2 regions of the Burkholderia sp. BCC1996 genome follow, and region 2 is predicted to be linked to the other one. Evidence: predicted binding sites of a transcription regulator. Region 2 holds the regulator's gene; the other holds the start of a gene.
What was found. The regulator HrcA, encoded in region 2, represses chaperone genes, less so after heat shock. The targets are predictions, from matches to a motif close to TTAGCACTCNNNNNNNNNGAGTGCTAA.
Positions count from the first base shown of each region.

Region 1: a site for HrcA is predicted at 3,593-3,619, ahead of groES (co-chaperone GroES). Genes of this name have one in related genera too.

Region 1 covers NZ_CAJPHM010000006.1:354,914-360,277, forward strand. Annotated here, with positions in the region: gene U4Z64_RS11580 (hypothetical protein) at 1-359, shown strand, start outside; gene U4Z64_RS11585 (sigma-70 family RNA polymerase sigma factor) at 406-921, shown strand; gene U4Z64_RS11590 (anti-sigma factor family protein) at 921-1,706, shown strand; gene U4Z64_RS11595 (quinol oxidase) at 1,735-2,148, shown strand; gene U4Z64_RS11600 (LolA family protein) at 2,145-2,777, shown strand; gene U4Z64_RS11605 (SRPBCC family protein) at 2,811-3,320, shown strand; gene groES (co-chaperone GroES) at 3,693-3,986, shown strand; gene groL (chaperonin GroEL) at 4,033-5,364, shown strand, end outside.
Region 2 covers NZ_CAJPHM010000006.1:218,588-223,951, forward strand. Annotated here, with positions in the region: gene recN (DNA repair protein RecN) at 1-696, opposite strand, end outside; gene U4Z64_RS11025 (NAD kinase) at 716-1,618, opposite strand; gene hrcA (heat-inducible transcriptional repressor HrcA) at 1,749-2,771, shown strand; gene hemH (ferrochelatase) at 2,909-3,973, shown strand; gene U4Z64_RS11040 (RNA-binding S4 domain-containing protein) at 3,979-4,386, shown strand; gene U4Z64_RS11045 (hypothetical protein) at 4,358-4,519, opposite strand; gene grpE (nucleotide exchange factor GrpE) at 4,870-5,364, shown strand, end outside.

The DNA of each region.
Region 1 (5,364 bases), 140 kb from region 2:
TGAAGACGATGCTGTTCGCCATCGCGCTGACCGCCGCGATCGCGCGGCCCGCGGCCGCCGAGCCGCCGCAGGCCGGCGACGGGAAACTGGTCGACGAAGATCACATGACGCTGTACGTGTTCGATCACGACGCGCCGGGCAAGAGCACGTGCACCGGCACCTGCGCGGCCAACTGGCCGCCGGCGCTCGCCGACGGATACGACAAGGCGTCGGGCGCACTGAGCCTCGTCACGCGCGACGACGGCAAGAAGCAATGGGCGTACCGCGGCCGTCCGCTATACCGCTGGAAGATGGACCGCAAGGCCGGTGACGCGGGCGGCGACGGCGTCGGCGGCATGTGGCACGTTGCGCGCCCCTGAGAACGGACTGACGGACTGACGGCGCGGCGACGCGCAAGGCATCCGGATGAGCTACGAATCGGACCTGCTGGTGTGGCTGCCGCATCTCACCCGGTATGCGCGCGCGCTGACGGGCGATCGGGCCTGGGCGGACGATCTCGTGCAGGACACGCTCGAGCGCGCGCTGAACCGGCCGCCGCGTGACGGCGGCAACCTGCGCGCGTGGCTGCTGACGCTGTTGCGCCACCGCTTCATCGACCAGTTGCGCGCGCGGCGCGAGATCGCGGTCGACGATGCGACCGCGCCATGGCAGACGATGGCCGCGCCGAACGACGAGATCGGCGGCCTGCTGCTGCGCGACGTGCAGCGCGCGCTGTACCGGCTGCCGGTCGAGCAGCGCGAGGTGCTGCTGCTGGTCGCGCTCGAGGAGCTGAGTTACCGCGACGCCGCACAGGTGCTCGGCGTGCCGGTGGGGACGGTGATGTCGCGGCTGTCACGGGCGCGTGAACAGATGCGTGCGCTGTTGTCCGGCGAGCCGCCGGCGCACGGCGCGGCCGCGTTACGGGTGATCGGGAAGACATGATGGACGACGACGATCCGCGCAAACCTTCGAACGATCGGGACGATGCAGTGTCGGCCCAGCTGCTGTCGGCGCTGCTCGACGGCGAGCTGTCCGGGCAGGAGCGCCGCGAGGTGCTCGAGCGGCTGCGGTCCGATCCGCGGGAGGCCGACCGGTTCGCGCATTACGGCGCGCAGCGCGATGCGTTGCACGCGCTGTTCCCGCTGCCGGCTGCCGCACCCGCGCTGTTCGTGCAGCGGCGCGCGCCGCGCTGGCGTGGCCTTGCCTATGCGTTCGCGGGGCTGGCGGCCGGGCTGGTGATCGGCATCGCGCTGCACGCGGGCTGGACGACGTTCGGCGCCGAGCCGGCATTCGCCGCACGCGCGGACGTCGCTTACGCCGTGTACGCGGCCGAGCGGGAGCACCCGGTCGAGGTCGACGCACGCGATCCGGCGCGCCTTGCCGCGTGGCTGTCTGCGCGTCTCGGGCGGCCCGTGCGCGCGCCGTCGCTCGACGAATACGGCTATGCATTGCTGGGCGGCCGGCTGCTGCCGGGCGACGCGGGGCCGGCGGCGCAATTCATGTACCAGCGCGCGGACGGCAAGCGCGTGACGCTCTACATGACGGCCTACGACGCGCGGCGTTTCGCGCCCCAGGCGATGTCGGCCGACGGCCGCCATACGTATTTCTGGTCGGATCGCGGCATGGGTTTTGCGCTCTCCGGGCGCGCCGACGAACGACGCCTGCGCGAACTCGCGATCGACGCATGCGGCGCGCTCGGCGGGCCGACCGACGCGTGGAAGGGGTGATGCACGCGGCATCCGCAGGGAGCCAATGATGAACGCGAAGGTGGCGATGGTGGCGGTGGCGCTCGCGGCATGCGCCGGGCTCGCGCGGGCGGACGGCGATGCCCCGGTGCGCGTGCCGGTCGACGCCGACGGCGTGCAGCGGGTGGCGATCGTCGGCGGCAGCTATTTCTTTCGCCCGAACCACGTGATTGTCCGCGCGCACGTGCCGGTGGAACTGACCGTATCGGCCGAACCGGGCGTCGTGCCGCACAGTTTCGCGATCGACGCGCCGCAGGCCGGCATCGCGGTGCGCACCGAACTCGGCACGACGCCGCGCACGTTGCGCTTCACGCCGACGGCGCCCGGCCGCTTCGCCTACTATTGCACGCATCGGCTGCTGTTCTTGCGCAGCCATCGCGAGCGCGGAATGGAAGGTGTGCTCGACGTCGAGGCGGCGCCATGATCGCCGCGTTGCTGGCCGCGAGCCTGATAGGAGCGAGCATGACAGCCGACCCCGTGACCGTCGCGCAGACGCATTTCGACCAGGTCCACTCGTACCGCGCGACGATCCGCTCGTCGGCGCGAAGCGGCGAGCACGCCGAATTCCACTATGCGTACCTGAAACCCGGCTTCGTCCGGATGGACTTCGTGTCGCCGCATCACGGCGCGGTTCTCGCGTACGATCCCGGCGACGGCAAGGTCCGGCTGCGCCCGTTCGGCGAGCATGCGCTGCCCGCGCTGACGCTGTCGCCGTCCAATCCGCTCCTGCGCAATCGCAGCGGCCATCGCGTCGACCGGTCGGACGTCGGCGTGCTGCTGCGCAACGTGCATGCGCTGCAGCAGGGCGGTGCGACGGTGACGGAGGGCCAGGAAACCGTCGGCGGCCGCACCACGCTGCGCGTGTCGGTGACGGGCGCACCCGCGCACGTGGTCGACGGCGTGCATCGCTATCGTCTGTGGCTGGACACCGAGGACGGCTTTCCGCTGAAGGTGGTCAGCTTCGCGGACGACGACGGCGCGCCGCTCGAGACGGTCACGCTCGACGACGTCGAGATCGACGTCGCGTTTCCCGCCCGCTTTTTCTCCCCCTGATTCCTGATCCCGACGACTCCTGCCGGAGGCAGCATGGCGGAATACCGGTTTTCGACGACGTGGCGCGTGGACGCGTCGCTCGCGGCGGTCTGGGACGCGATCTACCAGGTCGATCGCTGGCCCGACTGGTGGAAGAGCGCCGTGCGGACCGTCGAGATCGAACCCGGCGATGCGCGCGGCGTCGGCGCGCTGCAGCGTTACACGTGGAAAGGCGCGTTGCCGTACCGGCTGACCTTCGACATGCGCGTGCTGCGCGTCGAGCGGCTGCATGTGCTCGAAGGCCGCGCGAGCGGCGCGATCGAAGGCGACGGCCGCTGGTCGTTCGCCGGCGACGGCACGCGCACCGTCGTGCGCTACGACTGGCACATCCGCACGCGCGAGCGCTGGATGAACTGGCTGGAGCCGGTCGCGCGCCCGCTGTTCGCCTGGAATCACGACGTCGTGATGCGCGAAGGCGCAAAAGGGCTCGCGCGCCGGCTGGGCGCGACGGTCGAGACCGACGGCCGGACGTTCCAGCCGGTCGCCGGCTGTCCGGACATGTGACGATCTCGCGTTCTGTCCCGGCCTCGTTGGCGTCCGAGCGGCCCTTTTCATGCGATACCGGACGACCGCGGGAACTCGGTGCCTGCCCCGTGTCAAATTGGGGCGATGGTCGGGATATCCCGTATCCCGTCCGCTCCCGGTGTGCGAGGTTGATGTGTATGTGACTGTTTTGAATGGCTTTTTTTGATTTATCCCCGTTTTTCCGCCGTTCCGCCCCGCACGAAAAAACCTCCGGCTCCCCTTCTTGAATTTGTCAAAACCCGTCCATATAATTAGCACTCGCTGCACGAGAGTGCTAACAATTCTCTGCCGGGCGACCCGCCGGGCAGATTCCCTAAGCGTTCTTCAATCTCAGTCAAGAGAGGAGTGAATATGAACCTTCGTCCTTTGCACGATCGCGTGATCGTCAAGCGCCTGGATCAGGAAACCAAGACCGCCTCGGGCATCGTGATCCCCGAAGCTGCTGCTGAGAAGCCGGATCAAGGCGAGATCCTCGCGGTCGGCCCGGGCAAGCGTGACGACAAGGGCGCGGCGATCGCGCTCGACGTGAAGGTCGGCGATCGCGTGCTGTTCGGCAAGTACGCTGGTCAGACCGTCAAGGTCGACGGCCAGGAACTGCTGGTCATGCGCGAAGAAGACATCATGGCCGTGGTCAACGCGCAGTAAGCGTCCACCGACGGTACATATTCCCAAGAATTCAAGGAGTTAGAAGATGGCAGCTAAAGACGTCGTATTCGGCGATTCCGCCCGTTCGAAGATGGTCGAAGGCGTGAACATTCTCGCCAACGCAGTCAAGGTCACGCTGGGTCCGAAGGGCCGCAACGTCGTGCTCGAGCGCAGCTTCGGCGGCCCGACGGTCACCAAGGACGGTGTGTCGGTCGCGAAGGAAATCGAGCTGAAGGACAAGCTCCAGAACATGGGCGCGCAAATGGTCAAGGAAGTGGCTTCCAAGACCAGCGACAACGCAGGCGACGGCACGACGACGGCAACCGTCCTCGCGCAATCGATCGTTCGCGAAGGCATGAAGTACGTCGCATCGGGCATGAACCCGATGGACCTGAAGCGCGGCATCGACAAGGCAGTCGCAGCGGCTGTCGAAGAGCTGAAGAAGATCAGCAAGCCGTGCACGACGAACAAGGAAATCGCACAGGTCGGCTCGATCTCGGCGAACAGCGACACGTCGATCGGCGATCGCATCGCTGAAGCGATGGACAAGGTCGGCAAGGAAGGCGTGATCACCGTCGAAGACGGCAAGTCGCTGGCTGACGAACTCGACGTCGTCGAAGGCATGCAGTTCGACCGCGGCTACCTGTCGCCGTACTTCATCAACAACCCGGACAAGCAAGTCGCCGTCCTCGACAACCCGTTCGTGCTGCTGCACGACAAGAAGGTGTCGAACATCCGTGATCTGCTGCCGGTGCTCGAGCAAGTCGCGAAGGCTGGCCGTCCGCTGCTGATCATCGCTGAAGACGTCGAAGGCGAAGCGCTCGCAACGCTGGTCGTCAACAACATCCGCGGCATCCTGAAGACCGTTGCGGTCAAGGCGCCGGGCTTCGGCGATCGTCGCAAGGCGATGCTGGAAGACATCGCGATCCTGACCGGCGGTCAAGTCGTCGCGGAAGAAACCGGCCTGACGCTCGAGAAGGCAACGCTGGCAGAACTGGGCCAGGCGAAGCGCATCGAAGTGGGCAAGGAAAACACGACGATCATCGACGGCGCAGGCGAAGCCGTGAACATCGAAGCGCGCGTCAAGCAAGTTCGCACGCAAATCGAAGAAGCGACGTCGGACTACGACCGTGAAAAGCTGCAAGAGCGCGTGGCCAAGCTGGCCGGCGGCGTGGCAGTGATCAAGGTCGGTGCAGCGACCGAAGTCGAAATGAAGGAAAAGAAGGCACGTGTCGAAGACGCACTGCACGCAACGCGCGCAGCTGTGGAAGAAGGCATCGTGGCAGGCGGCGGCGTTGCGCTGATCCGCGCTCGCACCGCGATCGCAGGCCTGACCGGCGCGAACGCCGACCAGAACGCCGGCATCAAGATCGTGCTG
Region 2 (5,364 bases):
CAGCGCGTTGAGCGCGCCCTGCACGCCGGCGATCAGGTTCGCCGAATGCGACAGGCGCTTGTGCTCGCTGCCGACTTCGTCCCATTCGCCGGGTTGCGGTGCGAGCTTGTCGAGTTCGGCGAGCTGCCAGGCGAGCTTCTCGCGTTCGAGCTGCAGTTCGCGCTCATGCGCTTTCGCGGCGTCGATCGCCTGCGTTGCGTCGCGCCAGACGCGCCACGCGCGTGCGACGTTCGCGGCATCGGCCACGAGCCCCGCGTGCGTGTCGAACAGCTCGCGCTGCGCGTCGGGCCGCATCAGCAGCTGGTGCGCGTGCTGACCGTGGATGTCGACCAGCATCTCGCCGAGCTCGCGCAGCTGCGCGAGCGTCGCGCTGGTGCCGTTGATGAACGCACGCGAGCGGCCGTTCGCGTCGATCACGCGGCGCAGCATCACGGTGTCCTCGGCGTCGAACGCGTGTTCGTCGAGCCAGCGCGCGACGCGGTCGTGCGGCGTGAATTCGGCGGTGATGTCGGCGCGGCCGCAGCCGGCGCGCACGACGCTCGCGTCGGCGCGTTCGCCGAGCGCGAGGGCCAGCGCGTCGATCAGGATCGATTTGCCGGCGCCGGTTTCGCCGGAAAAGACGGTAAAGCCGCTGTCGAATTCGAGATCGAGCGCGGCGACGATGACGAAGTCGCGAATCGAGAGGTGGCGGAGCATGGTGTCGGGCGTGGGTGCGTCAGGACGCCTTGTCGTCTTCGTTCGATGCGTGTTCGTTCCAGTGCAGCTTCTTGCGCAGCGTCGCGTAGTAGCTGTAGCCGACCGGGTGCAGGAACGGCACCGTGTGCTTCGAGCGGCGCACCTCGATCGTGTCGTTCAGCTCGAGCGACGTGAACGACTGCATGTCGAAGTTCACGTTGACGTCGCGGCCGCCGACGATCTGGATCGCGATCTTCGAATCGTCGGGCAGCACGATCGGCCGGTTCGACAGCGCGTGCGGCGCGATCGGCACGAGCACGATGCCCTGGAGCTGCGGATGCAGGATCGGGCCGGCCGACGACAGCGCGTACGCGGTCGAGCCGGTCGGCGTGGCGACGATCAGGCCGTCCGAACGCTGGTTGTACATGTACCGGCCGTCGACCGACGCGCGCAGCTCGACCATCCCGGAAAAGCCGCTGCGGTTCACGACGACGTCGTTGAACGCAAGCGCGTGGTAGATCGGTTCGCCGTCGCGCATGATCCGGGCCTCGAGCAGCGAGCGCTCCTCGCGCTCGAACTTGCCCGACAGGATCACCGGGACGCGCGCCTGCATGTCGGCCGCCGCGATGTCCGTGATGAAGCCGAGCCGCCCGTGGTTGATCCCGATCAGCGGTGTCTTGTACGGCGCGAGCTGGCGGCCGATGCCGAGCATCGTGCCGTCGCCGCCGAGCACGACCGCCACGTCCGCGCGCGCGCCGATCTCCGCCGGGGTGAGCGCCGGATAGCCGGAGATGCCGATCTCGCGCGCCGTTTCGGCTTCGAACACGACCTCGAAGCCGAGCTTCGCGATGCAGCCAGCCAGCGTGGCGAGCGGCTCGGCGATGCCGGGCGTGTTGCTCCGGCCGACGAGCGCGACGGTGTTGAACTGATTACCGGTTTTCATGCCGGCATTACACCATAGCTCGTTGACGAAAAGAACCGGCTGTGCGCGAACGGGGCCGGATCGGTCGGCCCGGGCGACAGTGGCCGCGGCCACTCGCCGTGCTCGCGCGGTTGCGCTAAAATTTTCCACCATGCTAGATCCTCGCGCACGAACCCTCCTGAAAACCCTGATCGAACGGTATATCGCCGACGGTCAGCCGGTCGGCTCGCGCACGTTGTCCCGTTACTCCGGGCTCGAACTGAGCCCGGCAACGATCCGCAACGTGATGTCCGACCTGGAGGAGCTCGGCCTCGTGTCGAGCCCGCACACGTCGGCCGGCCGCGTGCCGACGCCGCGCGGCTACCGGCTGTTCGTCGACACGATGCTGACGGTCGAGGCGCCGATCGACGCCGAGGCCGTCGCGCGCCAGGTGCAGAACACGCTGCAGGCGGGCGAACCGCAGCAGCGGGTCGTGGCGGCCGCGGCGAGCGTGCTGTCGAACCTGTCGCAGTTCGCGGGTGTCGTGCTGACGCCGCGCCGCAGCCACGTGTTCAAGCAGATCGAGTTCATGCGGCTGTCGGACAAGCGCATCCTGCTGATCATCGTCACGCCCGAGGGCGACGTGCAGAACCGGATGCTCGCGACGCCGCGCGACTATTCGCCGTCGCAGCTCACCGAGGCGTCCAACTACATCAACGCGCACTTCGCCGGGCTGTCGTTCGACGAGGTGCGCCGCCGCCTGCGCGACGAGATCGACCAGCTGCGCGGCGACATGACCACGCTGATGCATGCGGCCGTGACGGCCAGCACCGAGGTGCCCGACACCGAGGACACCGTGCTCATTTCCGGCGAGCGCAACCTGCTCGAAGTGGCGGATCTGTCGTCCGACATGGCGCGGCTGCGCAAGCTGTTCGACGTGTTCGACCAAAAGACGGGCCTCCTGCAATTGCTCGACGTGTCGAGCCACGCCCAGGGCGTGCAGATCTTCATCGGCGGCGAATCGACGCTCGTGCCGATCGAGGAAATGAGCGTCGTGACCGCGCCGTACGAGGTGAACGGCCAGATCGTCGGCACGCTCGGCGTGATCGGCCCGACCCGCATGGCGTACAACCGCGTGATCCCGATCGTCGACATCACCGCGCGGCTGCTGTCGCTCACGCTGAGCCAGCAGTAACCCGACCGATACCGTCCCGCCATCGTGCCGCGGCGCCGTGCGCACCGCCAGTCGGCCGAACGGCCAGCCGACCCGGGCGAGACGGCCCGCTATAATTGAGGGCCGTCCGACTGCGTGCCCCGAGCACGTTCCTGCCCATGCGTTTCGATCTTGAGCCGCCTTCGAGCGTCGCAGCTGCCCATCGCATCGGCGTGCTGCTGATCAATCTCGGCACGCCCGACGCCCCGACGCCACGCGCGGTGCGGCGCTATCTGGCCGAGTTCCTGTCGGACCCGCGTGTCGTCGAAATCCCGCAGGTCGTCTGGCAGGTGCTGCTGCGCACGCTGATCCTGCCGCTGCGCGGTCGCGCGTCCGCGAAGAAGTATGCGGCCGTCTGGATGCCCGAGGGCTCGCCGCTGCGCGTGTACACCGAGCGCCAGACCGACGGCGTGCGCCACCTGCTCGCGTCGAACGGCTATCAGGTGACGGTCGACTACGCGATGCGCTACGGCAGCCCGGGCATTGCGCAGGCGCTCGCGCAGTTCAAGCGTGCGGGCGTCGAGCGCGTGCTGTTGATGCCGATGTACCCGCAATACTCGGCGTCCACCACCGCGACGGCATTCGATGCCGCGTTCGCCGGGCTCGCGCGGATGCGCAACCAGCCGGAAGTGCGCACGGTGCGGCACTACGCCGACCATCCGGCCTACATCCACGCGCTCGCCGAGCAGGTGCGCCAGTACTGGGCGCAGCATGGCCGGCCCGACTTCGCGGCCGGCGACAAGCTCGTGCTGAGTTTCCACGGCGTGCCGAAGCGCACGCTCGATCTGGGCGACCCCTATCACGACCAGTGCCAGCAGACGGGCGCGCTGCTGATGGCCGCGCTCGGGCTGTCGACGCTCGAATGCCGCGTGACGTTCCAGTCGCGCTTCGGCAAGGCCGAGTGGCTGCAGCCGTACACGGCGCCGACGCTGCGCGAACTCGGCGAGGCGGGGGTGCGGCGGGCCGACGTGTTCTGTCCCGGTTTCACGGCCGATTGTCTGGAGACGATCGAGGAGATCGGGATGGAGGTGCGCGACGAGTTCATCGCGGGCGGCGGCCAGGCGTTCCACCGGATTCCGTGCCTGAACGGCGCGCCCGCGTGGATCGGCGCGGTGGGCGAGATCGTCGCCGAGAATCTGCAGGGCTGGCCGGTGAAGGCCGCGCAGCCCGAAACGGTGAGTTGAACGCGATGAACTACAGGATTTCGACTGAACCCGGCGCGAAGCTGCGCATCGACAAATGGCTGTGGGCGGCCCGCTTCTTCAAGACGCGCTCGCTCGCGTCCGACGCGGTCGACAAGGGCCACGTGAAGATCGGCGGCGCGACGGTGAAGCCGGCCAAGGACGTGCGCGTCGGCGACGAGGTCGAGATTGCGATCGACGGTGTCGTCTGGCACATTGCCGTGCTTGGCATTTGCGACGTGCGCGGGCCCGCGAGCATCGCGCAGACGCTTTACGAGGAAACGGAAGCGGGGCGCGTCGCGCGGCTCGCCGAACTGGAACGGCGCCGCACCTATCGCGAGCCGGCGGCGGAACTGCACGGCCGGCCGACCAAGCGCGACCGGCGCATCATCGACAGATTTTCTGGTGGGAGCTGAACATCTGGTCGAATGTCGCCCGCGCGCTGCCGTATTCGGTCGTGCGGTCGGTGACGGCTCCGGACAGGCAGATGGTGGTGGTGCCGGCAATCAGTACCAGCGCGACCACCGATATGGCAAAGGTCAGTTTCACGGTACGCGCCTCGATGGGACTGTGAATGCAGCGCCAGGTGGATGTCAGGCGCCGGTAAGCTAGGGTAAACGCGCTTTTTCGACGCTTGAATGGAGTGTAGTGCACCCCCCTGTGCCGAGCTAGTACTTGCCTGGTAAGCGTTGTTACCGGTCGTTTCGTCCGATCCGGCGACAAATGCACGTAATCGGCGGCGCGCAGCGCGGTTGTTTCACGGCATTGGCGAATGCCGGTGAATAACCCCCTTGAAATCGCAGTTTTCGCCCTTATTTGCACCAACAATGTGCGGTGCCGCCGGCATACGGTCCGGCGGTTGCCGATTTGGCTTCAACCTCTAATCGACTTTCAGCGACATGGAAAACACGCAAGAGAACCCGGCTACCCAATCGGCCGAAGACATCGGCAGCGAGAAGCAGGCGGCGCAAGGCGCGGCGCCCGCCGCCGAAGCAGCCGACGCGGCGCTCGCGGAGGCTCAAGCCAAGGTCGCCGAGCTGCAGGAGAGCTTCCTGCGGGCGAAGGCCGAGACCGAGAACGTCCGCCGCCGCGCGCAGGAAGATGTCTCGAAGGCGCACAAGTTCGCGATCGAGGGCTTCGCGGAGCACCTGCTGCCCGTGCTGGACAGCCTCGAGGCTGCCGTCGGCGATACGTCCGGCGACATCACGAAGGTGCGCGAAGGCGTCGAACTGACGCTGCGCCAGCTGACGAGCGCGCTCGAGAAGGGCCGCGTCGTCGCGATCAACCCGGTCGGCGAGAAGTTCGATCCGCACCAGCACCAGGCGATTTCGATGGTGCCGGCCGAGCAGGAGCCGAACACCGTCGTGACCGTCCTGCAAAAGGGTTACATGATC